DNA from 4 places in the Azonexus caeni genome. Region 4 is predicted to be linked to each of the others. Evidence: riboswitches for the same ligand, from Rfam matches in the RefSeq annotation. Region 4 holds a riboswitch; each other region holds the start of a gene.
The links. Region 4 has a riboswitch for cobalamin ahead of ACLIIZ_RS01685 (energy-coupling factor ABC transporter permease). Riboswitches for the same ligand answer to the same signal wherever they lie in the genome.
Positions count from the first base shown of each region.

Region 1: linked by a shared signal. The riboswitch ahead of bluB (5,6-dimethylbenzimidazole synthase) and the one ahead of ACLIIZ_RS01685 (energy-coupling factor ABC transporter permease) in region 4 are both predicted to bind cobalamin.
Region 2: linked by a shared signal. The riboswitch ahead of ACLIIZ_RS04535 (TonB-dependent receptor domain-containing protein) and the one ahead of ACLIIZ_RS01685 (energy-coupling factor ABC transporter permease) in region 4 are both predicted to bind cobalamin.
Region 3: linked by a shared signal. The riboswitch ahead of ACLIIZ_RS04520 (ribonucleoside-diphosphate reductase subunit alpha) and the one ahead of ACLIIZ_RS01685 (energy-coupling factor ABC transporter permease) in region 4 are both predicted to bind cobalamin.

Region 1 covers NZ_JBKJAD010000027.1:43,146-48,349, forward strand. Annotated here, with positions in the region: gene cobD (threonine-phosphate decarboxylase CobD) at 1-151, opposite strand, end outside; gene cbiB (adenosylcobinamide-phosphate synthase CbiB) at 144-1,067, opposite strand; gene ACLIIZ_RS18885 (hypothetical protein) at 1,055-1,300, opposite strand; gene bluB (5,6-dimethylbenzimidazole synthase) at 1,297-2,022, opposite strand; cobalamin riboswitch at 2,063-2,246, opposite strand; gene ACLIIZ_RS18895 (FecR family protein) at 2,295-3,224, opposite strand; gene ACLIIZ_RS18900 (RNA polymerase sigma factor) at 3,262-3,789, opposite strand; gene ACLIIZ_RS18905 (TonB-dependent receptor) at 3,932-5,204, shown strand, end outside.
Region 2 covers NZ_JBKJAD010000002.1:301,882-307,085, reverse strand. Annotated here, with positions in the region: gene ACLIIZ_RS04540 (SNF2-related protein) at 1-1,282, shown strand, start outside; gene ACLIIZ_RS04535 (TonB-dependent receptor domain-containing protein) at 1,320-3,182, opposite strand; cobalamin riboswitch at 3,285-3,490, opposite strand; gene ACLIIZ_RS04530 (sensor histidine kinase) at 3,591-5,204, shown strand, end outside.
Region 3 covers NZ_JBKJAD010000002.1:295,950-301,153, forward strand. Annotated here, with positions in the region: gene ACLIIZ_RS04515 (ABC transporter substrate-binding protein) at 1-611, opposite strand, end outside; gene ACLIIZ_RS04520 (ribonucleoside-diphosphate reductase subunit alpha) at 608-3,373, opposite strand; cobalamin riboswitch at 3,531-3,728, opposite strand; gene ACLIIZ_RS04525 (acyl-CoA synthetase) at 3,989-5,204, shown strand, end outside.
Region 4 covers NZ_JBKJAD010000001.1:375,826-381,029, forward strand. Annotated here, with positions in the region: gene ACLIIZ_RS01660 (sirohydrochlorin chelatase) at 1-353, opposite strand, end outside; gene cobM (precorrin-4 C(11)-methyltransferase) at 350-1,159, opposite strand; gene ACLIIZ_RS01670 (energy-coupling factor ABC transporter ATP-binding protein) at 1,200-2,042, opposite strand; gene cbiQ (cobalt ECF transporter T component CbiQ) at 2,030-2,761, opposite strand; gene ACLIIZ_RS01680 (energy-coupling factor ABC transporter substrate-binding protein) at 2,751-3,089, opposite strand; gene ACLIIZ_RS01685 (energy-coupling factor ABC transporter permease) at 3,086-3,763, opposite strand; cobalamin riboswitch at 3,882-4,088, opposite strand; gene ACLIIZ_RS01690 (hypothetical protein) at 4,119-4,382, shown strand; gene ACLIIZ_RS01695 (hypothetical protein) at 4,360-5,204, shown strand, end outside.

The sequences.
Region 1 (5,204 bases), on a different contig from region 4:
TGTCTTCCGGCAGGCGCTGCCAGGCTGCCGCCGGCAGCGGCGGCACCGGCCAGCCCTGCGGGTTGATGCCGGTGGACAGGTCGAGCCAGTCGGCGAGCGGGATGTCGTAGTGGGCCGCGGCTTCGCGCAGGCGGCCGCCATGGTCAAGCATGCAGGGCTCCGATCAGGAAAAGGACAGCCAGCCACAGCCACAGGCTGCGCCGGATCAGCGTGATCGCCCGGCCGAGGTCGGCGGCGACCGGTGCCGGGCCGCGGCCGAGCGGCGGGCGGATTTCCTCGCGGCCGTGGTAGATGGCGGCGCCGCCGCATTGCACACCGAGGCTGCCGGCGCCCGCCGCCATCACCGGGCCGGCGTTCGGGCTCTCCCAGCCGGGCGCCTGGGCGCGCCAGCAAGTGAGCGCGTCGCGCCAGCGGCCGAGCAGGGCGTAGCTCAGCGCGGTCAGTCGGGCCGGCAGCCAGTTGAGCGCGTCGTCACAGCGGGCGGCCCAGCGGCCGTACAGGTTGTAGCGTTCGGTGCGGTAGCCCCACATCGCGTCGAGCGTGTTGGCCAGCCGGAAAAGCAGGGCGCCGGGGCCGCCGAGCAGGGCGAACCAGAACAGCGCGCCGAAGATCGCGTCGTTGCCGTTTTCCAGCACCGATTCGACGCCGGCCTTGGCGACGCCGGACTCGTCGAGTGTTGCGGTATCGCGGGAAACGATCCAGCCGACGCGCTGCCGCGCTTCGTCGAGCCGCCCCTCGCGCAGCGGCCGGGCGACCGCTTCGGCGTGCTCGCACAGGCTGCGCGCGCCGAGCGAAAAATAGAGCAGCAGCACGTCGACCGCGAACGGTGCCAATGGCCGCAAGGCCAGCGCCAGCACCACCCAGGGCAGCACCGCCAGCGCCCAGCCGAGGACACCGCCGGCAATCGTGCGCCGGTTCAGCCGTCTTTCGATCGCCGCCGCCAGCGTGCCGAAGCCGACCAGCGGGTGAAAGCGTCGCACTTCGCCGAACAGGCGGTCGAGCAGCACCGCGGCGAGCGCTGCCAGCGGCATGGCGTAGGGGCCGGCGAGCAGGTTCAGTTCGGCCATTGGCGGGCCAGGGCGATGGCGGCGTCGATCGCCGCGCGCGCTTGTGGACTGTTGTGCCAGCAGGTCGAGCCGATCATGCGGGCGATGTGCAGCGTGACGACGGCGGTTTCCTCGCCGGCCAGGCGGGCGAGCGGCGCGTAGCCGGCCTCTTCGAGGCGGCGGATCACCGTCGGCCCGACGCCGGGGAGGGCGAGCAGCGCGGCGCGCTGGTCGGCCGGGAAAGTGCCATTCATGCGCCACGCTCCGCCGCGGCGAGCGCCGACAGGGCGGCGGTCAATCCGGCATTTTCCGGTAAATCGCGCGTCCCCCATTGTTCGTGGAAGACCAGTTCCTCGACCGGCAGGCGCGGCAGCCAGCCGGCACTTTCCAGTTCCGGGCGGTCCTTGAAATGGCTGACGTGGCCAATGCACAGGTAGGCAATCGGCACGATGTGCTGCGGAATGCCGAGCGCGTCCTGCAGCGCCTTCTCGTGGAAGATGCTGACCCAGCCGACGCCCAGCCCCTCGGCGCGGGCGGCCAGCCACAGGTTCTGCACGGCGCATACGCTGGAATAGAGGTCCATGGTCGGCATGTGGGTGCGGCCGAGCACCACCGGGCCGCTGCGCGAGCGGTCGCAGGTGATGCACAGGTTGATCGGTGCGTCGAGGATGCCCTGCAGCTTGAGCTTGCTGTAGATCTCGCGCTTCTCGTCGGGGAACATTCGTTCGGCCTCGGCGTTGGCTGCGCGGAAGATGTCATGTACCCGCTGCTTCACGTCCGCCGAGCGGACGACCAGGAAATTCCATGGCTGCATGAAGCCGACCGAAGGCGCGTGATGCGCCGCCAGCAGGATGCGCGCGAGTTGCTCGTCGGCGACCGGGTCGGGCAGGAACTGGCCGCGCACGTCGCGGCGGTTGAAGATGGCACGATAGACGGCGGCCCGTTCGGCGTCGGAAAAAGCGAGCTGGTTTTCCATGGATTCCCCTTCTGGAAACGCGAAGGCGCCCGTCCACGGCGCCGTGTTACGTCTCCCGGCCGGTCTTCTGACTCGGATTCCCCCGCACGATGCGCCTTCCCGCCGCGGCAGTGGCCTGTGCATCGCCCGTCATCCTTACAGCGCTGGGCACGTGGCGGATTCGCACCGCCTTCCCGATTCTCCTGCCGGCAAAGCCGGAAGGCACCCGGAGACTTCAAGGCGGGGATGCTAAGCGAGGGGCCGGGCAGAAGCAAGGGAAGCCGAACGGGCGTTCAATGCGTTTCGGCGCGGCGGGCGAGGAGTCTGCCGTCCTGCGTCTCGAAGCGCAACCCTGCAATCCGCGCCAGCGCCAGCGGCGCGGTCGCTTCGTCAGCGATGAGGAAGACACCGCTGATGCGTTGGCGGCCGGCCTGCGGGTCGCCGAGCACAATGGGCGTCTTGCGGAAGCGGTTGAGCGCCGCGACGACTTCGCTCAACGGTGCTTCCTCGAAAATCAGCTGGCCCTTGGTCCACGCCAGCAAATTGTTGCGGTCGACGGCCAGAACCGGGCGGATTTCTCCATCGACGATAGTCAGCGCTTCGCCGGCCCGCAGTATCTGCCTGGTCTGTTGCGCATCGCCGGGGCTGACTTCGACCATGCCTTCGGCAACGCCGACGCGCAATTCGTTGGCGCGGCGGTCCACGGTGAAACGGGTGCCGATGTCGCGAATCCGGCTGCTGCCCGCCAGGACCTCGAACGGCCGTTGCGCATCGGCGGCGACGCTGATGGCGATGCTGCCCTGCGCCAGTTCGAGCTGCCGCTGCCCCTTGCCGAAACGCACGCTAACCTGCGTCTGCGGTGCCAGATCGAGCTCGCTGCCGTCGTCGAGCTGCACATGCCGCCGTTCACCGGCGACGGTGCTCAGCAGGGTGTCGGTCGGCGGCGCAAGGTTGAACCAGCCGAGGAACAGTGCCGCCGCGGCCAGGGCAGCCGTCGCCAGCGCGCGGCCGGACTTGCGCGGGCGCGTTTGCAGGCGGGCGGCGTTATCCCAGAGTTGTTCCAGCAGCGAGTATTCCTCGGCGTGTGCCGGGTCGGCCGCCAGCCAGGCGGCGAATTCCGCGCGCGTGCTGGCGGCTACCTCATCGCCACGCAGGCGGGCAAACCACAGGGCGGCGGCTTCCTGCACCTGTTCCGGGGTAGAGGTGGCGGCGGTGGGTGACATGCGCCGCATTGTCGGCAGCGGGGCGGGGGCAGTCAATTCAGGCCGAATGCTTCGCCCACAGCCGGCGCAGGTGGAGCATGGCGTTGGCCAGGTGTTTTTCCACCATCTTGGCGGAAATGCCCAGCCGGCCGGCAATCTCGCCTTGCGTCAGGGTATCGAAGCGATGCAGGAAGAAGACTTCGCGGCATTTGGCCGGCAGTGCTTCGATACCCGTCGCGAGCAGGCGCAATTGCTGGCGGGCCATGACGATGCGGGCGGGGTCGGCGAGCGGGTCGACCAGGCCGGGGTCCGTCTCATCGACCACCACCAGTTGCGGCCGGCTCTGGGCGGCGCGGCCGAGGTCGATGAGGAAGTTGCGTGCCGAGCGGAGCAGGAAGGCGCGCGGATTGCGGATGTCGACAGCCGGCGGATTGATCAGCAGGCGCAGGAAGATTTCCTGCGCGGCATCGCGGCCGGCCTCCGGACAGTCGAGCCGGCGCCCGAGAAAATGCCGCAACTCGTCGAAATGCCTGCGATAGAGATCAAGTACCAGCGGCTCGGTAGGCGGACAAGTGGTGGCATTCATGGCCGCATGCTAATCGGCGATGCCGCCCCACTCCATGCGGCATATTGTCGCGTTTGGCCCGGCAGAGGTAGGGAGAGGGCAAATTCATCCGTCTTGGTGGGGAGAGGCGAGCGCATCGCCAGACAACCAAGGGGGAAATCACGTGTTTCAAAAAGCCTTCGCCGGCGAGCGCCGGCCTCTTCTCAGCACCATCGCCACGGCCTTGTTCCTGGCCTTCCAGAGCAGCGCCGTCTTCGCCGTTCCGGTCGACGTTGCCGCCCAGCCGCTAGGCAGCGCATTGCGCGCCCTGGCCAGCCTGGCCGGCGTGCAGATCGCCCACGCCAGCGATGTCGTCGGCACGCTCCAGGCCAGCGCAGTCAAAGGCGACATGCGCCTGGAAGAAGCCCTGCGCCGCCTGCTCGCCGGCACCGGGCTGGAGTTCCGCAAGGATGGCGACAGCAGCTACGTCATCGTGCGCGCCGGGCACAGCGAAAAGGTGCTGCCGGAAATGGTGGTCACGGCGACACGGACCGAGCGCTGGGTCGAGGATGTACCGGCCAGCGTGACCGTGGTCGGACGCAAGGACATTGCCACCCAGCAGGTGCAGAGTCCGCTGGACCTGTTGCGTAATGTCGAGGGGGTGGATGTTGCCGGTTACGGTTCGCCTGCCTCCCTGCCGAGGATTACCCTGCGCGGTGTCGGTGGTTCCTTCGGTGGGTCGACCAGCCAGATACTTATCGACGGGATGCCGATCGAGTCGCCGGTCGCGGGCATTCATCAGGGTATCCAGGTGCTCGACCTGCAGGATCTGGAAAGGGTCGAAATCGTCCGGGGGCCGGCTTCCGCGCTTTACGGACCGAGCGCGGTGGGCGGCGTGGTGAACTTCGTCCCCAAGCGCTGGCGAGGTGCTCCCGGGGCCGAGGTGAGTATCGGGGCGGGGTCTCACGACGCCAGACTGTTCTCGGCGGCGGTTGGTGCGGCCTGGGATGTGGTCGATTTCCGTCTTTCCGCGAGCGATTACCGCACCGATGGCTATGTTGCCCAACCGGATTCCGATCCATGGGGTTCCAGGGATTTGGCGTCGCGCGATGGCAGGGACAAGAAATTTGGTCTCACGCTTGGTCTGCGGCCCGCTGCCAACCAGGAAATCACTTTCTCGGCGCGCAAGGGCGATGCCAGTTCCGCCTGGTTGGGCGGGCATCCGAACTATCGTTTTGACAACGATTCGGAAAATTACGACCTTGGCTATCGCTTCGAACTGGGGGAGCGCGCAGTGTTCAAGGTGCGGCTTCGTCATACCCGGCAAAGCACGCACATGTTGTTCGATGACGAATACGTGAACGGCAATGCCGGCAGCCTGGTTCTGGCCGAGGTCGATGACCGGATCGAGAGTCATGACTACCTCGACCTGCAGGCTGACCTGCGCCTGAGTGCGG
Region 2 (5,204 bases), on a different contig from region 4:
CCTGCAGGCGCTCGCCGTCATGCTCGAACGGGCGAAAGGCGGCGCCACCCTGGTCGTCGCGCCGACTTCGGTGTGCGGCAACTGGTTGGCCGAGGCGCTGCGTTTCGCGCCCAGCCTGAACGCCCGCATCTACAGCGAGGCCGGTGACGCCGAACGCGAGCAGTTGATCGACGGAGCCGGCCCGCAGGACGTGCTGATCGTCTCCTACACCCTGCTGCAACTGGCCCAGGAACGTTTTGCCGGCCGTTCATGGCACACCGTCGTCGCCGACGAGGCGCAGGCGATCAAGAACGCGGCGACCAAGCGTTCGCAGGCGGTCTTCGAGCTGCCGGCCGATTTCCGCCTGGCCCTCTCGGGAACGCCGGTGGAAAACCGGCTGGCCGAACTGTGGTCGATCATGCGCTTCGCCAACCCCGGCCTGCTCGGCAGCAGCGGCCGCTTCAACGAACGCTTCGCCGGCCCCATCGAACGCAACCGCGACCGCGACGCCCAGCACGTCCTGAAACGCCTGATCGCCCCCTTCGTCCTGCGCCGCACCAAGGCGCAGGTGCTGCAGGATCTGCCGCCGCGTACCGAGTTGATCCTCTCGGTCGCTCCGGAGTCCGCCGAGGCGGCGCACTACGAAGCCTTGCGCCGGCAGGCGATCGACGAGGTCGGGACGCTCGACGCCCAGGCCGGGCAGGCGCGTTTCAACATCCTGGCGCAACTGACCCGGCTGCGCCGCGCCGCCTGCGATCCGCGCCTGGTCAGTCCGGAATTCGGCATCGTCGGCGCCAAGGTGCAGGCCTTCGCCGAACTGGCCGCCGAACTCACCGCCAACGGGCACAAGACCCTGGTCTTCAGCCAGTTCGTCGATTTCCTGCAGATCCTGCGCGCGCCGCTCGACGCCGCCGGCATCAGCTACCAGTACCTGGACGGCGCGACGCCGGCCGCCGAACGCAGCAAGCGCGTCGCCGCCTTCCAGGCCGGCGACAGCGACCTCTTCCTGATCAGCCTGAAAGCCGGCGGTTTCGGCCTCAACCTGACCGCCGCCGACTACGTGGTGATCACCGATCCCTGGTGGAATCCGGCCGCCGAGGACCAGGCGATGGGTCGCGCCCACCGCCTCGGCCAGCTACGGCCGGTGACCGTCTATCGTCTGGTCAGCAAGGGCAGCATCGAGGAACGCATCGTCGATCTGCACCACGACAAGCGGGCGCTGGCCGACAGCATCCTCGACGAGGGCGACGCCTCGACGCTGCCGTCGACGGAAGACCTGGTGGCGCTGATCCGGGGCGAGTAGGGAGCGGGGGGCGGCGGGAATCCCGCCGCCGGTTTCCTTACTTCGGGCTGTAACGCAGGCCGACGAAGGCGTTCATGCCGGGGGTGTTGTAGCCGAGCACGGTTTCGTACTTCTTGTCGAACAGGTTGTTCAGGCGGGCCTCGATCGCCAGTTCGCTGTTGATCGCGTAGCGCGCGGTCAGGTTGACCAGACCGTAGCCGCCCATGCGCCCGGTTTCGGTGTTGGTGTTGTAGCGCTTGCCGACGCCGAGCACTTCGACACCGGTTTCGAGCGGACCCCAGTTGCGGCTGACGCTGAGCATCGCCTTGTCGCGCGCGCGCCGGCCCAGTTCGAAACCGTTGCTGGTGTTCTTCGCATCCAGCCAGTCGTAGCTGGCGCGCAGGTTCCAGACGCCGAAACGACCGGCGTAGGTGAGCGTCGCGCCTTCGAGGCGGGCCTTGTCGACGTTCTCGTAGGTGCCGATCCAGGTGACCGGATCGGAAACCCAGTCGATCAGGTTGCTGACCCGGTTGTGATACCAGGTGGCGCTCAGCGCGTGCACGCCGTTGTCCCAACTCAGCCCGATCTCGCGGTTGCGCGATTTCTCCGGCTTGAGGTCGGGGTTGCCATTGCCCCAGGGCGAGGTCATGAACAACTGGTACACCGACGGCGCCTTGAAGGCGGTGCCGTAGCTGGCGTGGGCGCGCAGTTCGCGGCTCAGGCGGTAGCCGTAGGCGACGCCCCAGGTGGTTTCGCCGCCGAATTCGGAATGATCGTCGCGGCGGGCGTTGAGCTGCCAGCTATGGTCGCCGAGGTTGGCGGTCCAGCCGGCAAGGAAGGAGTCGTTGTCGACTTCCGGGCGGCTGGCGTAGCCGCTGGCCGGGCTGATTTCCTGTTCGTGGCGTTCGGCCGCCAGCAGCAGCTTGCCGAGCGGCAGCGTGATGTCGTTCTGCCAGCTCAATTGCCGGTTGCGCGTGTTCTGCCGGGTGACCACTTCGAGTGCCACCGGCCAGGCCCAGGCATCCCAGTAATACGACTTCTGCCGGTCCTCGGCTTCGCCGTACTGCAGACGGCTGGTCCAGGCATCGCTCAGACGGTTGCGGCTGAAGAGCTGCCATTGTTCGGTGGTGAAACGGGCGCGGTCGTCGTAATCGCCGGTGGCTGGCTGGTTGCCGCTGTCGTAGTGAACGACACCGTCGTTGCGCCGCCAGGTGCCGCCGATTTCGTGGCCGGCGGCGGGAATGAAGGAGAGCGCGGCGCTGCCGCCGGTGTTGCGGTAGGCGTCGTCGTCGGCATCGTGGTTGCTGGCGTGGCGCTGCGCCGAAAAACCGTCGCTGGCGCGGTGGTTGGCCTCGACGCGGAAGCGCCAGCGTTCGTCACCGCCGCTGACGCCGGCACTGGCTTCGCGGGTGTTGTCGCTGCCGTAGCCGACGAAGCCGTCGACGCGCAGGCCCGGCGCGCCGCGCCGGGTGATGATGTGGATCACGCCGCCGAGCGCGTCGGCGCCATAGAGCGTGGCCGCCGGGCCGCGCAGGATTTCGATGCGCTCGACGTCGGCGAGCGGGATGAAACGCAGCGGCGAGCCGGAGAGGTCGGCCGAGTTGATGGCGATGCCGTCGACCAGCACCTTGGTCTGGTTCGAGTTGCTGCCGCGGATGTAGAAGCTGGTCGTGGTGCCGGGGCCGCCGTTGCTTGCGGTCTGGATGCCAGGCTGCCGGGCGAGCAGCTCGGTCACGGTGTCCTGGCCGTTGCGTTCGATTTCCGCGCGGTCGATCACCGTGACGTCGGCGAGCACTTCGGCGATGCGGCTTTCCTGGCGGGTGGCGGTGACGACGACGGTGTCGAGATCGGTGGCAGCCTGGACGCTGCCGGCGAATAGCGGCAACAGCAGCGCTGCGCCGGGCTTGAGACGGATGTGCATGATTTTCCCCTGCCGGCAGGCGTCCCCGCATGCCGGTGTGTGATGAAAAGAAAGTGCACGGGGGAGATGGGCTGAATCAGCCGGCACCACCACCCCGTGGTCCTTTCGCTTGCGTCACAGGCCGGTCTCCGGGCTCGCAAGTCTTGACGCGCCGCCTTCCCGGGATCAACCCAGTGGCTCGATGGCGCGCCCGCACTTGCTTACCGTTGCGGGGGCAGCAGCGGAATTGCCTCGTTCGAGGCGCACCGCTTTCCCGTTTCACCGTCGCGAGGAATCTCGCGAGCGGCACCTGAAACGGGCGTAATTATAGCGGAGCGGGAGGCGCGACGGCGCGTGGTCGTGCGCGGCGCGCATGGCCGCGCAGCACTGAGCTATGATGCCCGTCAGAATTGATCATTCCGCGAGCCCATGCCAGCTTTTTCCGCCATCCTGCGTTCGTGCGCTGCCATTCTCGTCTTTCTCGCGGGAATGGCCGGCTTTGGCGCGCAGGCGGCGAATCCGCCGGAAGCGAGCATCCTGTTCATCAATTCCTACCATCGCGGCTATTCGTGGAGCGACGGCATCGAGGACGGTTTTCGCGAGCGCCTTGTCGCTTCCGACAGGAAGATCGAGCTTTCGGTCGAGTACCTCGACAGCCGCCGCTTCAGCTACGGCGCCCAGATCGAACCGCTGGCCCAGGCGATGGCGGTCAAGTACGCCGATTACCAGCCCGATGTGGTGGTGGTCGCTGACAATGCCGCTTTCGATTTCGCCATCCGCTATCGCGATCGTCTGTTTCCGCAGCGGCCGATCGTTTTCGGCGGGTATAACAATTTCCGCCCGGCGGTGATCGAGGGGATTGCCAACATCACCGGCGTCAATGAGGAAGTTGCCATTGGCGACACCGTGAATATGGCGCTCCGCGTGCATCCGCGTACCCGCACCCTGGCTTTCATCGTTTCCACCGGTGATGCCAGCAGCAAGCGCATTGGTGAAGTGGCCGAGGAATCCGTCTTTCCCGAATTGCGCAAACGCTACGATGTGGTCGTCCTCAAGGATGCCTCGATCGAGGAAGTCCACCAGCGTCTGGCCAAGCTGCCGGCCGACAGCCTGCTTTTTCTGAGCGGTCAGGTGAGCGACAAGAGCGGCAGCCGCAGCCTGTCGCCGGCCGAGAACGGGCGGCGGATCACCGCCGGCAGCCCGTTTCCGGCCTACACCTTCTGGGATTTCCATCTCGGTAACGGTGCTCTGGGCGGCCACATCATCCCGCCCGACGAGCAGGGACGGACGATGGCCGGGATGGCCTTGCGCGTTCTCGACGGAACGCCGGCCGACAGCATTCCGGTGGTCATGACCACGCCGACCCGGGATGTCTTCGATTACCCGGTGATGCAGCGCTTCGGCGTCAGCGAGGCCGATCTGCCGCCCGGTGCCGTGATCATCGACCGGCCGGTCTCGCTCTGGGAAAGCCATCGCTGGAAGATCGTCGGCGTGACCGGCTTGCTGCTCGTGGAAACCCTGCTGGTCGGCCTGTTGCTGCACATCGCGCGCGGCCGCCGCCGGGCGATGGCGGCGCTGACTCAGGCCAAGGAAGCGGCGGAAGTCGCCAACGTCGCCAAGAATGCCTTCCTGGCCAACATGAGCCACGAGATGCGCACGCCGCTCAACCATATCATCGGCATGCTGACGCTGTTGCGCCGCGAACCCCTGTCGGCGAAACAGTCGGAACGTCTGGAGAAGATCGACGCGGCCTGTCAGAAGCTGACCGGCAGCATCGTCGCGGTGCTCGAGCTGACCCGCCTGGAAGCCGACAAGCTCGAACTGGCGAGGCAGCCCTTCGACGGTGACGAACTGATGCGCGACGCGGTCGAGGAAATCCGGGGCGAGGCGGAGGCCAGGCAACTGGAACTGATCGTCGATGCGGCGCCGATGCCGTCCGGGCTGTTCGGCAATGTCGCCTACATCAAGCTGGCGCTGCACAACTACCTGGCCAACGCCTTGCGGTTCACTCCATCGGGCAGCATCACCGTTCGCAGCAGCGTG
Region 3 (5,204 bases), on a different contig from region 4:
ACATCGCCCTGCGGCGTCCGCGGATTGAAATTGCGTATCTGCTCGTGATCGGCCACGACGTCGAAGCCGGCGGCGGAAAACACCTCGAACAGCGTGCTGCCGCGCCCGAAGGAATACGGCGCCTCGCCGCAGGCGGACAGGATCAGCACCCGGCGCTGGCGGCCATCGACCCGCGCCGCGGCCTGCCGCCAGTCGCGGGAAAACTGCGCGACGCGGCGCTCGATGTCGGCCACCCCGGCCGCTTGTCCGACCTCGCGCAACATGGCCTCGACCCCCGCCATGCCACGAAAACCGCCCACCCGAACGGCCCGCGCGCCGGGCGGCGTGGCCGACTCGACGGTTGCCTCGGCGGTCCATTCGGAATAGATGACGACATCGGGCTCCAGATCGGCCATCGCCGCGGCGTCCGGGTCCTTGACGCCGCCGGTATGCGCGAGCGGCAGCCGGTCGTAACGGCTGACGCCGACGATGCAATCACCCCGCCCCAGCCAGTCCAGCGCCCGGCTGATGTAGGGCGACTGGCTGATGATGCGCGGACAATCGGCCGCCTGGGCGAAGTTGGCGAGCAGCGCCAGGGCGAGGGGTAGCCAGGTTTTGAGGGGGGAGTTCATTGGCAGGCCTCGCAAGTCGGATCATCGATGGCGCAGAACTTCGGCGCCTCTTCCTGCACCACGGCATCGTCGCGTCCGCCGGCCTTTTCCGCCTGGCTGGCGCCCAGCGTGCGCAGGTAGTAGGTGGTTTTCAGGCCGCGCTTCCACGCCAGTTTGTAGATTTCGTCGAGCTTCTTGCCCGAGGGCAGCGCCAGGTAGAGGTTGAGCGATTGCGCCTGGTCGATCCATTTCTGGCGGCGGGCGGCGGCTTCGATCAGCCACACCGGGTCGATCTCGAAGGCGGTGGCGTAGCGCGCTTTCAGCTCGTCGGGCACGCGGTCGATGCGGGCGAGCGAGCCGTCGAAGTACTTGAGGTCGGCGACCATCACTTCGTCCCACAGGTCGAGTGCCTTGAGGTCACGCACCAGCGCTTCGTTGACCACGGTGAATTCGCCGGAAAGGTTGGATTTGACGTAGAGGTTCTGGTAGGCCGGCTCGATGCTGGCCGAGACGCCGACGATGTTGGAGATGGTCGCGGTTGGCGCAATGGCGACGCAGTTGGAGTTGCGCATGCCGTGGCGGGCGATGCGCTGCTTGAGCGCGTCCCAGTCGAGGTGGCTGCCACGATTGAGTTCAACGGCCTCGCCGCGCCCGGCTTCGAGCAGCGCGATGCTTTCGTGCGGCAGGATGCCGCGCTCCCACAGGCTGCCGGTGAAGCTGGAGTAGCGGCCGCGCTCCTTTGCCAGTTCGGTCGACGCCCAGTAGGCTTGGTAGCAGACGGCTTCCATGCTGCGGTCGGCGAATTCGACGGCTTGCGGCGAGGCGTAGGCGATACCCAACTGGTACAGGCAATCGGCAAAGCCCATGATGCCCATGCCGACCGGGCGGTGGCGCAGGTTGGCGTTGCGCGCCTTGGGCGTCGCGTAGAAATTGATGTCGACGACGTTGTCGAGCATGCGCATGGCGGTGCTCACGGTGCGGGCCAGTTTTTCCTGATCCAGCGCGCCATCCTTCAGGTGCGCCAGCAGATTGACCGAGCCGAGGTTGCACACCGCCGTTTCCGAATCCGAGGTGTTCAGCGTGATTTCGGTGCACAGGTTGCTGGAATGGACGACGCCGACGTGCTGCTGCGGCGAGCGCAGGTTGCAGGCGTCCTTGAAGGTGATCCACGGGTGCCCGGTCTCGAACAGCATGGTCAGCATCTTGCGCCACAGCTGCACGGCGGGAATCTTCTTGTGCAGCTTCAACTGGCCGGCGGCGGCCTTGGCTTCGTAGGCTTCATACGCCTCGACGAAAGCACGGCCGGACTTTTCGTGCAGGTCGGGCGTATCAACCGGCGAGAACAGCGTCCACTCGCCACCGGCGATCACCCGCTGCATGAACAGGTCGGGAATCCAGTTGGCGGTGTTCATGTCGTGCGTACGGCGGCGCTCGTCGCCGGTGTTCTTGCGCAGTTCGAGGAATTCCTCGATGTCGAGGTGCCAGGTTTCCAGGTAGGCGCAGACGGCGCCCTTGCGCTTGCCGCCCTGGTTCACGGCGACCGCCGTGTCGTTGACCACCTTGAGGAAGGGAATCACGCCCTGACTCTGGCCGTTGGTGCCCTTGATGCGGCTGCCCAGCGCGCGCACCGGCGTCCAGTCGTTGCCCAGGCCGCCGGCGTACTTCTGCAGCAGCGCGTTTTCCTTGATCGACTGGTAGATGCCGTCGAGGTCGTCGGCCACCGTCGTCAGGTAGCAGGACGACAGTTGCGAATGCAGGGTGCCGCTGTTGAACAGGGTCGGCGTCGAGCACATGAAGTCAAAGCGGGAAATCAGATCGTAGAACTCGATGGCGCGCGTTTCGCGGTCGATTTCGTTCAAGGCCAGGCCCATCGCCACGCGCATGAAGAAGAGCTGCGGCGTTTCGATGCGCCGGCCCTCTGTATGCAGGAAATAGCGGTCGTAAAGGGTTTGCAGGCCGAGGTAGCCGAACAGCTGGTTGCGCTCGGGCTTGAGCGCGGCGGCCAGGCGCTCCAGGTCGTAGTCGGCCAGGCGCGGGTCGAGCAGTTCGGCGGCGATGCCGCGGGCGATGAATTTCGGGAAATAGTCGGCGTCGACCGCGGGATTTTGCGCCGCCTCGGCGCCGACCGCCTCTTCGTTCAGACTGGCCAGCAGCAGGCGGGCGGTGGCGTAGTCGTAGCCCGGTTCGCGCTCGATCAGCGTGCGCGCGGCGAGGATCAGCGCCTGCTGGACGTCGGCCAGGGCGACGCCGTCGTAGAGGTTGCGCAAGGCGTGGTCGAGGATGCTGCGCGCCGACACCTGCTCGCCCAGCCCGGCGCAGGCGGCCTCGCAGCGACGCAGCAGCGCCGCCACGTCGAGCGGCCGGCGTTCGCCATCGACCGTCACATGCAGTTGCGGCACGCCCTGCACTTCCGCCAGCGTGGCACGCTCGGCAGAACGCCGCTCGCGGTAGAGCACGTAGGCGCGGGCGACGTCGTGTTCGCCGGAGCGCATCAGCGCCAGCTCGACCTGGTCCTGGATGTCCTCGATATGCACCGTGCCGCCGTCCGGCAGACGGCGGGTCAGCGAGCGGACGACGGCCTCGGTGAGCTGGGCGACGACTTCGCGCACCCGCGACGAGACGGCGCTCTGGCTGCCCTCGACGGCGAGAAAGGCCTTGGTCATGGCCACCGAGATCTTCTCGGCGTTGAAGCCGACGACGGCGCCGTTGCGGCGAATGACCTGGAGGGCCGCCGTGCTGTGGGCGGAAAGATCGGAAAGACGGGCTAGGACGTTGGCGGACAAGGCGATTCTCCGGCATGGGGGGCGGAGAACCGGGACAGCGTGCGCCGGGCAAGACGAACGCCGCCGCGGGCAAAACCCGTTGCGACCTGCGACTCACGAACGAAAACCGGCTGCGACACGCTCATACCTTTCGCCAGGGACACCCCGCCCCATCGTTGGTTGGAAGGACGTTACGGCAGGTCTCCTGGCTCTCGGCTCAACGCTTTCCACCGCCTTCCCGGTACGAAACCAGTGGCAAAGATGGGTGGAACGCTCGCCGATGACAGTTGCGGGGGCAGCCCCGGATTCAAGGTCACAGACCTTTCACCGGATTCCCTTTTGATCCCTTGCGGGAACCGTCAACGCGGCGAAGTCTAGCTTCGCGTCATTGCCGCGTCAAGGCGCGGACACCATATTTAGTGCCCAGCAGAGCAATTTCAACTAACTGTAGTAAGCAAACCTCAAGCAGGCACAGACCGGAATATCGCGTAATTCAATTCGCAATAGTTAACTGAAACAATCCGTTGTTTATTAAACGAATTTTTGCATTGCAACAATCAGCAGGCTTCCGTTATAAATTGCGCTTTACTAATTATTAATTTTTGCCAACCCATCAACACACGCAGGAGACAGCACGTGACCAACCCGTACGCCAACGGCCTCGACAAGAATCCGGCCAACTACGTCCCGCTTTCCCCCCTCACCTTCCTCGAACGCTCCGCCTTCATCTACCCGAAGCGGATCTCGGTGATCCAGGGCGAGCAGCGCTACACCTGGAAGGACAGCTACGCGCGCTGCCGCCAGCTCGCCTCGGCGCTGCAGCAACGCGGCATCGGCAAGGGCGACACGGTGGCGGCGATGCTGCCCAACAGCAACGCCATGTTCGAATGCCATTTCGGCGTGCCGATGAGCGGCGCCGTGCTCAACACGCTGAACACCCGCCTCGACGCCGAAGCCATCGCCTTCATGCTGACCCACGGCGAAGCCAAGGTGCTGATCACCGACCCGGAATTCTCGGCCGTCATCAAGGACGCCCTGGCCCTGCTCGAAGGGCCGAAGCCGCTGGTCATCGACAGCCTCGACCCCGAGTTCACCGGCGGTGAAGCGCTCGGCGAAATCGACTACGAAACCTTCATCGACAACGGCGACCCGGAATTCGCCTGGGAACTGCCGGCCGACGAATGGGACCCGATCACCCTCAACTACACCTCGGGTACCACCGGCAACCCGAAGGGCGTCGTCTATCACCACCGCGGCGCCTACCTGAACGCCGCTTCCAACATCATCTCCTGGGGCATGCCGCCGCACTCGGTCTATCTGTGGACGCTGCCGATGTTCCACTGCAACGGCTGGTGCTTCCCGTGGACACTGGCCGCCAACGCCGGCACCAACGTCTGCCTGCGCAAGGTCGATCCGACGCTGATCTTCGGCCTGATCAAGGAACACAAGGTGACCCACATGTGCGGCGCACCGATCGTCTACGGCATGCTGATCAACGCCCCGGCCGAGCTCAAGACCGGCATCGAACAGACGGTCAACGGCCTGATCGCCGGTGCCGCGCCCCCGGCGGCGATCATCGAGGGCGCCCAGAACATGGGCTTCAACATCACCCACGTTTACGGCCTCACCGAAACCTACGGCCCGGCCTCGGTCTGCGCCAAGCAGCCGGAATGGGAGCGCCTGCCGATCGACCTGCAGGCCGCCCGCAACGGCCGCCAGGGCGTGCGCTACCACATGCAGGAAGCGATCGCCGTGCTCGACCCGGTGTCCCTGCAGCCGGTACCCTGGGACGGCGAGACGATGGGCGAGATCATGTTCCGCGGCAACCTGGTGATGAAGGGCTACCTGAAGA
Region 4 (5,204 bases):
TCGAGCTGGCCTTGCAGGACGGCGAACAGCTCGCGCCCCATGCCGAGGTGGCGGGTGACGATGAACTGTACCTGCGGATGCCGCGCGCGCGCCGCTTCCACCGCTGCCGGCAGTTCCATCTTGACGTGGCCGGCGGCGTTGAGGATGAAGGGAATGGCGACCACCGTGCCGGCCCCGGTGGCGGCGCGGTCCAGGCCTTCGTCGAGCAGCACGTCGGCGTGTTCGATGAAGCACACCTCGATGCGCCAGTCCGGGTGGCGGGCCTGCCACTGCGCGGCGAAATCTAGGGTTTCCTTGTTGCCGTCGCGGCCGCGCGAGCCGTGCGCAACGAGCAGGTAGGTGGTGGATTTCATGAGCTGGACTCCGGAGAAAGTTCGGGGGAAAAGCTGGCGCGGCGGAAGCGGTGGGCAAAGGCCGGGTCGTAGAGCTTGGAGCGGATGAGGTCGGGCCAGTCGGCGGCGCCCAGCGTCGGGCTGGCGACGATCATCGCCTGGCTGCCGATCTTCGCGGCCTGGCAGCGCTGCTTGATGTCGGCCAGGGTGCCGCGCACGATCTTTTCCTCGCCCGGCCAGCTCGCTTTCTGCACCACCAGGATCGGCGCATCCTCGGCCCAGCCGGCGGCGCGCAACGCGTCCTGCACCTTGTGCAGCAGGGTGATCGACAGGTAGATGCACAGCGTCGTCTGGTGTGCGGCCAGGGCTTCAAGTTCTTCGCCCGGCGGCATCGGCGTGCGCCCGGCAACGCGGGTGAGGATCACCGTCTGCGTCACTTCCGGCAGGGTCAGCGTTTCGCCGGCCGCCGCCATCGAGGCCATCGCCGACGAGACGCCGGGCACCACCGCCCAGGCTATGCCGGCGGCGGTGAGCGGGCGGGTCATCTCGATCAGCGCGCCGTAGAGGCCGGGGTCGCCGGTTTGCAGGCGGACCACGGTTGCATGCCGGGCGGCGGCGGCGAGCAGCCAGTCGGTCATCTCTTCGAGCGTCATGTCCTTGGAGTCGCGAATCTCGCAGCCGGCCGGCGCGTACAGCGTCGCCGCCTGATCGACCAGCGAACCGGCGAAGAGCACGGCGCCGGCCTGTTCGAGCAGCTTGCGCCCCTTGACGGTGATCAGGTCGGGATCGCCGGGGCCGGCGCCGACAAACCAGATCTTGCCGCTCATCGGCAAAATCCCACGGTCAACCGCCAAAATCGGCAAAATTTCATCGAGCTTCCTCCAGGGAAAGTTGCGCCAGCAGCGCATCCAGGCTGCGGGCCGGTGCGCCGGCGGCGATGCCGCGCGCGGCCAGCGCGCCTTGCAGCGCGACCACCGCCGGCAGCGGCTGCCCGGCCTGTTTCAGCGCCGCGGCCTGCGCCGGCAGTTCGGCGGCGGCGAAGGCCGCGAGGCAGCGGCCGGCGGCGAGCAAATGGATGTCGTCGGCCCAGCGATAGGCGAAATCGACGTCGTGCGTGGACAGCACGATGGTGATGCCCTGCCCCGCCAGGCGGTCGAGCACGGCCAGCAGTTCGTGCTGCATGGCGGCGTCGAGTCCGGCCATCGGCTCGTCGAGCAGCAGCACGTCCGGCTGCATGGCGAGCACGCCGGCAATGCACACCCGCTTTTTCTGGCCGAAGCTGAGGTGATGCACCGGGCGATTGGCGTGTTCGGCCATGCCGACCGCCGCCAGCGCCTCGTCGACGCGCCCGCGCACCGTCGCCTCGTCGAGGCCGAGATTGAGCGGGCCGAAGGAGACGTCCTCGACGACGCTGGCCGAAAACAACTGCCGGTCCGGGTTCTGGAAAACCAGCCCGACCCGCCGGCGCAAGGCGGCCAGCCCGGCGCGGCTCATGTCGAGCGGCGCGCCGGCAAAACGCAGGCTGCCGGCGCTCGGTTGCAGCAGGCCGTTGCAATGCATGAGCAAGGTGGTCTTGCCGGAACCATTGGCGCCGAGCAGCGCATTGCGGCTGCCACGGCGGATGGCCAGCGAACAGCCGTCGAGGCCGAGGCTGCCGTCGGCGTAGCGGTGGCTGAGCGAGATGGCTTCGAGCAGCATCAGGATGGCCACCGCGCCAGCATCAGCAGCCCGCCGCCGGCCAGCACGGCGAGCGCAGTGTCGCGCCCGGCGTGGGCGAATTGCGGCGTCAGGAAGCGCAGGCTGCCGTCGCCGTTGCGCGCCAGCGCCGCCAGATGCAGGGCCAGCGCGCGCTGCCAGACCTGCAGCGCCAGATTGGCCGTGAGTTGCCCAAGCGAGCGCAGGCTGTGGCGCAGCGTCGCATCGCCCAGGCGCGCCTGCTGCGCCGTGCGCACCTCATGCACGGCTTGCGAGAAAACGAAGAGCATGCGGTAGCAGAGCACCATCAGGTCGAGCAGCACGGCCGGGCAACGCAGGCGGCGCAGCAGCGCGATCAGGTCGGACAGCGGCGTCGTCAGCACCAGCCCGAGCAAAGCCGCCAGCGCGGCGAGCGAGCGGCCGGCCAGCGCGGCGACCTGCGGCCAGGCTTCCGGCGCCCAGCGCCAGCCGCTGTCGGGATCGACCGCCACCAGCAGCCCGACGCAGGACAAACCAAGAAAACCCACCGCCGGCGCCGCAACGCGCAGGTAAAGGCCCGCCGGCACGCCGGCACCGACGCAGGTCAGCACGGCGGAACACAGGGCCAGGCGCAGCGCCGCGCCCGGCGACACCGCGGCAAAGGCCGCCAGCAACCCGGCCAGCGCGAACGCCGCCTTGGCCGCCGGGCTGACGCCACGCCAGCGGTTGGCGTAGGCCGCCTGCTCAATCAGCATGCGGCGCCTGCTCCCGCGTTTCGCCCTGTTTGCGCAGCTTGTCGCGGGTCACCGCGCAACCCAGCCAGTAACCGATAACGCCGGCCCCCAGCGCCGCCTGCAAGGCGAACAACAGCGAGGCGATCTCGCCGCTGGCCGGCTCCAGCAGCGGCTCGAACCAGCGCTGGTAACCCGGCGCGACGGCAGCGATGGCCTGCTGCGCCTTGTCGTCGGCGCCGCCAAACCGCTCGCCGTCGGCGCCGCCGATGCCCAGATAAGGCACCAGCCACAGCGGCAGCACGGTCAACAGCACAACGGCGGCCAAAATCAACAGATTCTGCTTCTTCATGCCTTGCCCCCGTTTCCGGCAAACAGCGGCAAGCCTTGCAGTTCCTGAGCGTTGAAGCGGGTCAGGGTATTGACCACGAGCACCGTCAGCAGCCCTTCGCTGATCGCCAGCGGAATCTGCGTGATCGCGAAGATGCCGCCGAACTTGAGCAAGGAAGCGGCAAAACCGCCGGCCGGATCGGGAAAGGCCCAGGCCAACTGGATGGCAGTGGTCAGATAGGTGGCGAGATCACCGAGGCAGGCGGCGGCGAACACGCAGACGGCGAGCGACAGGCCGCAGCGGCGACCGAGGCGGAACAATCCAAAGGCGACGAAAGGCCCGACGATGGCCATCGAGAAGACGTTGGCGCCCAGCGTCGTCAGCCCGCCATGCGCCAGCAGCAGCGCCTGGAACAACAGGACGACGAAACCGACCGGCACCATCGCCAGCGGCCCGAACAACAGCGCGCCGAGCCCGACGCCGGTCGGATGCGAGCAACTACCGGTGACCGACGGCAGCTTGAGCGCGGAGAGGACAAAAGCAAAGGCGGCGGCAACGCCGAGCAACATGCGCTGCTCCGGCTGCGCCTGCAATTGCCGGCGCACCGAATGCACGCCCCAGGCAAGAAACGGCGCCGACGCCAGCGACCAGCCGATGGCATGGTCCACCGGCAAAAAACCTTCCATGATGTGCATGACTTCCTCCCCGAAGCGATGAAACCCCCGGGGAAAATCAGCACGAATCGGAGAAAGTCAGGGCGTGCCCAGCACGCGCGCATCTGTCTCAGAACCGCTCCCATCACCCCGGAGAATGGCACTACCTGGCTCAAAGGTCGGTCTTCTGGCTCGCCGTCATCCTTCCCTGCACCTTCCCGTGTGCGAACACACAGTGGCAAAAACAGGGTCGTCAGGCCTACAGCAGCGGGGGCTGCGCCGGAATTGCCACACGAGGTGACGCACCGGCTTCCCGTTTAAACCCGATCCGCAATGCGAAACGGGTACCTAAAAGCGGAGGCGATTCTAACACCGGCATCCTGCAGAAGGAAACCGCATGCCGGGAAACGCCGGTCTGCCAGCCTGTTTCGGGGAAGCGGGGGCGGGCTCGGTGGCGATTGAAGTAGAGATGGTCTCTATGATTGAGAAAAGCCTAGGCCGGAGCGAAGTGAGGAGATTGATCCCAGCAGAGCAATGCAAAGTGATGTCAAAAAACGAACGAATGATGTATTCATGTTGCGTCAAAGCTGAAAAACCTACAACATTTGTTCTGATCATCAATACAAACGAGGTTATGCATGTATTCAAGAGACGAGCGTGACGCATCAATGATGGAATTGGTTGTAAACGTACGAGCTCGCTCGCGCTCAAAAGAGCTAGCGACCTTTCCTTTTACACCGCCAACAATGGAGTTACTTGCAAACGACTGCGTCGATTTTCAATTAAATGCAAAACGCCCTCTCGTACGTACATACAAAAAAGGAAAAGTCGCGACATACCTTCTCGATGCAAAAATTCAAACCGTTTCGGGGAAGGTCTATCTGTTCTTGCTTTTGGCTATTTCCGACCAGCGCCGCCCAGACGAAGTTCTTTCCGACCCTCTTGCTAATGAACCTGCGGTGCCACGTAGAATTATCGAAAAGAATAACGGCGAGGGAAGTGAACATTCATGCCATATCGCAATTTCCATCATGCCTAGAGAAAAAAATGGAAATCAATATTTGGCAGCCGTCGAGTCTATTCCTCACGTGGGATTGTATTTCATCAATTCGTATATCCGTCACCTTTTTAAATTCATCTCGATTTCGAATCGTTACAGTCGGAACGACCCTTCAGGGGAAATAAATGATGGAAAATACAAAACAGTTAATGTTTTCGCAACTACAAATCTAAACGGAGTTCCGTCAGATGATCTCTTGCGTGACTTAAAGAAAGGTATATTGGGCGAGATTGAATTATCAAAAGAGGAGTCAGCGGTTAAGGGGTTTGATCAAAACGAATTCACCGTTCCCAAAAAAACCAAGTTGCTTCTTACCCCGACAGGGAAAGGGCTAAATGGTAAAGTCTTTGATGTTGTTAAGACAGTCTGTAGCACAGGAGCATTGAAAAAATATTCTGTTGCCAAGTTTACTTGGACTGGTTT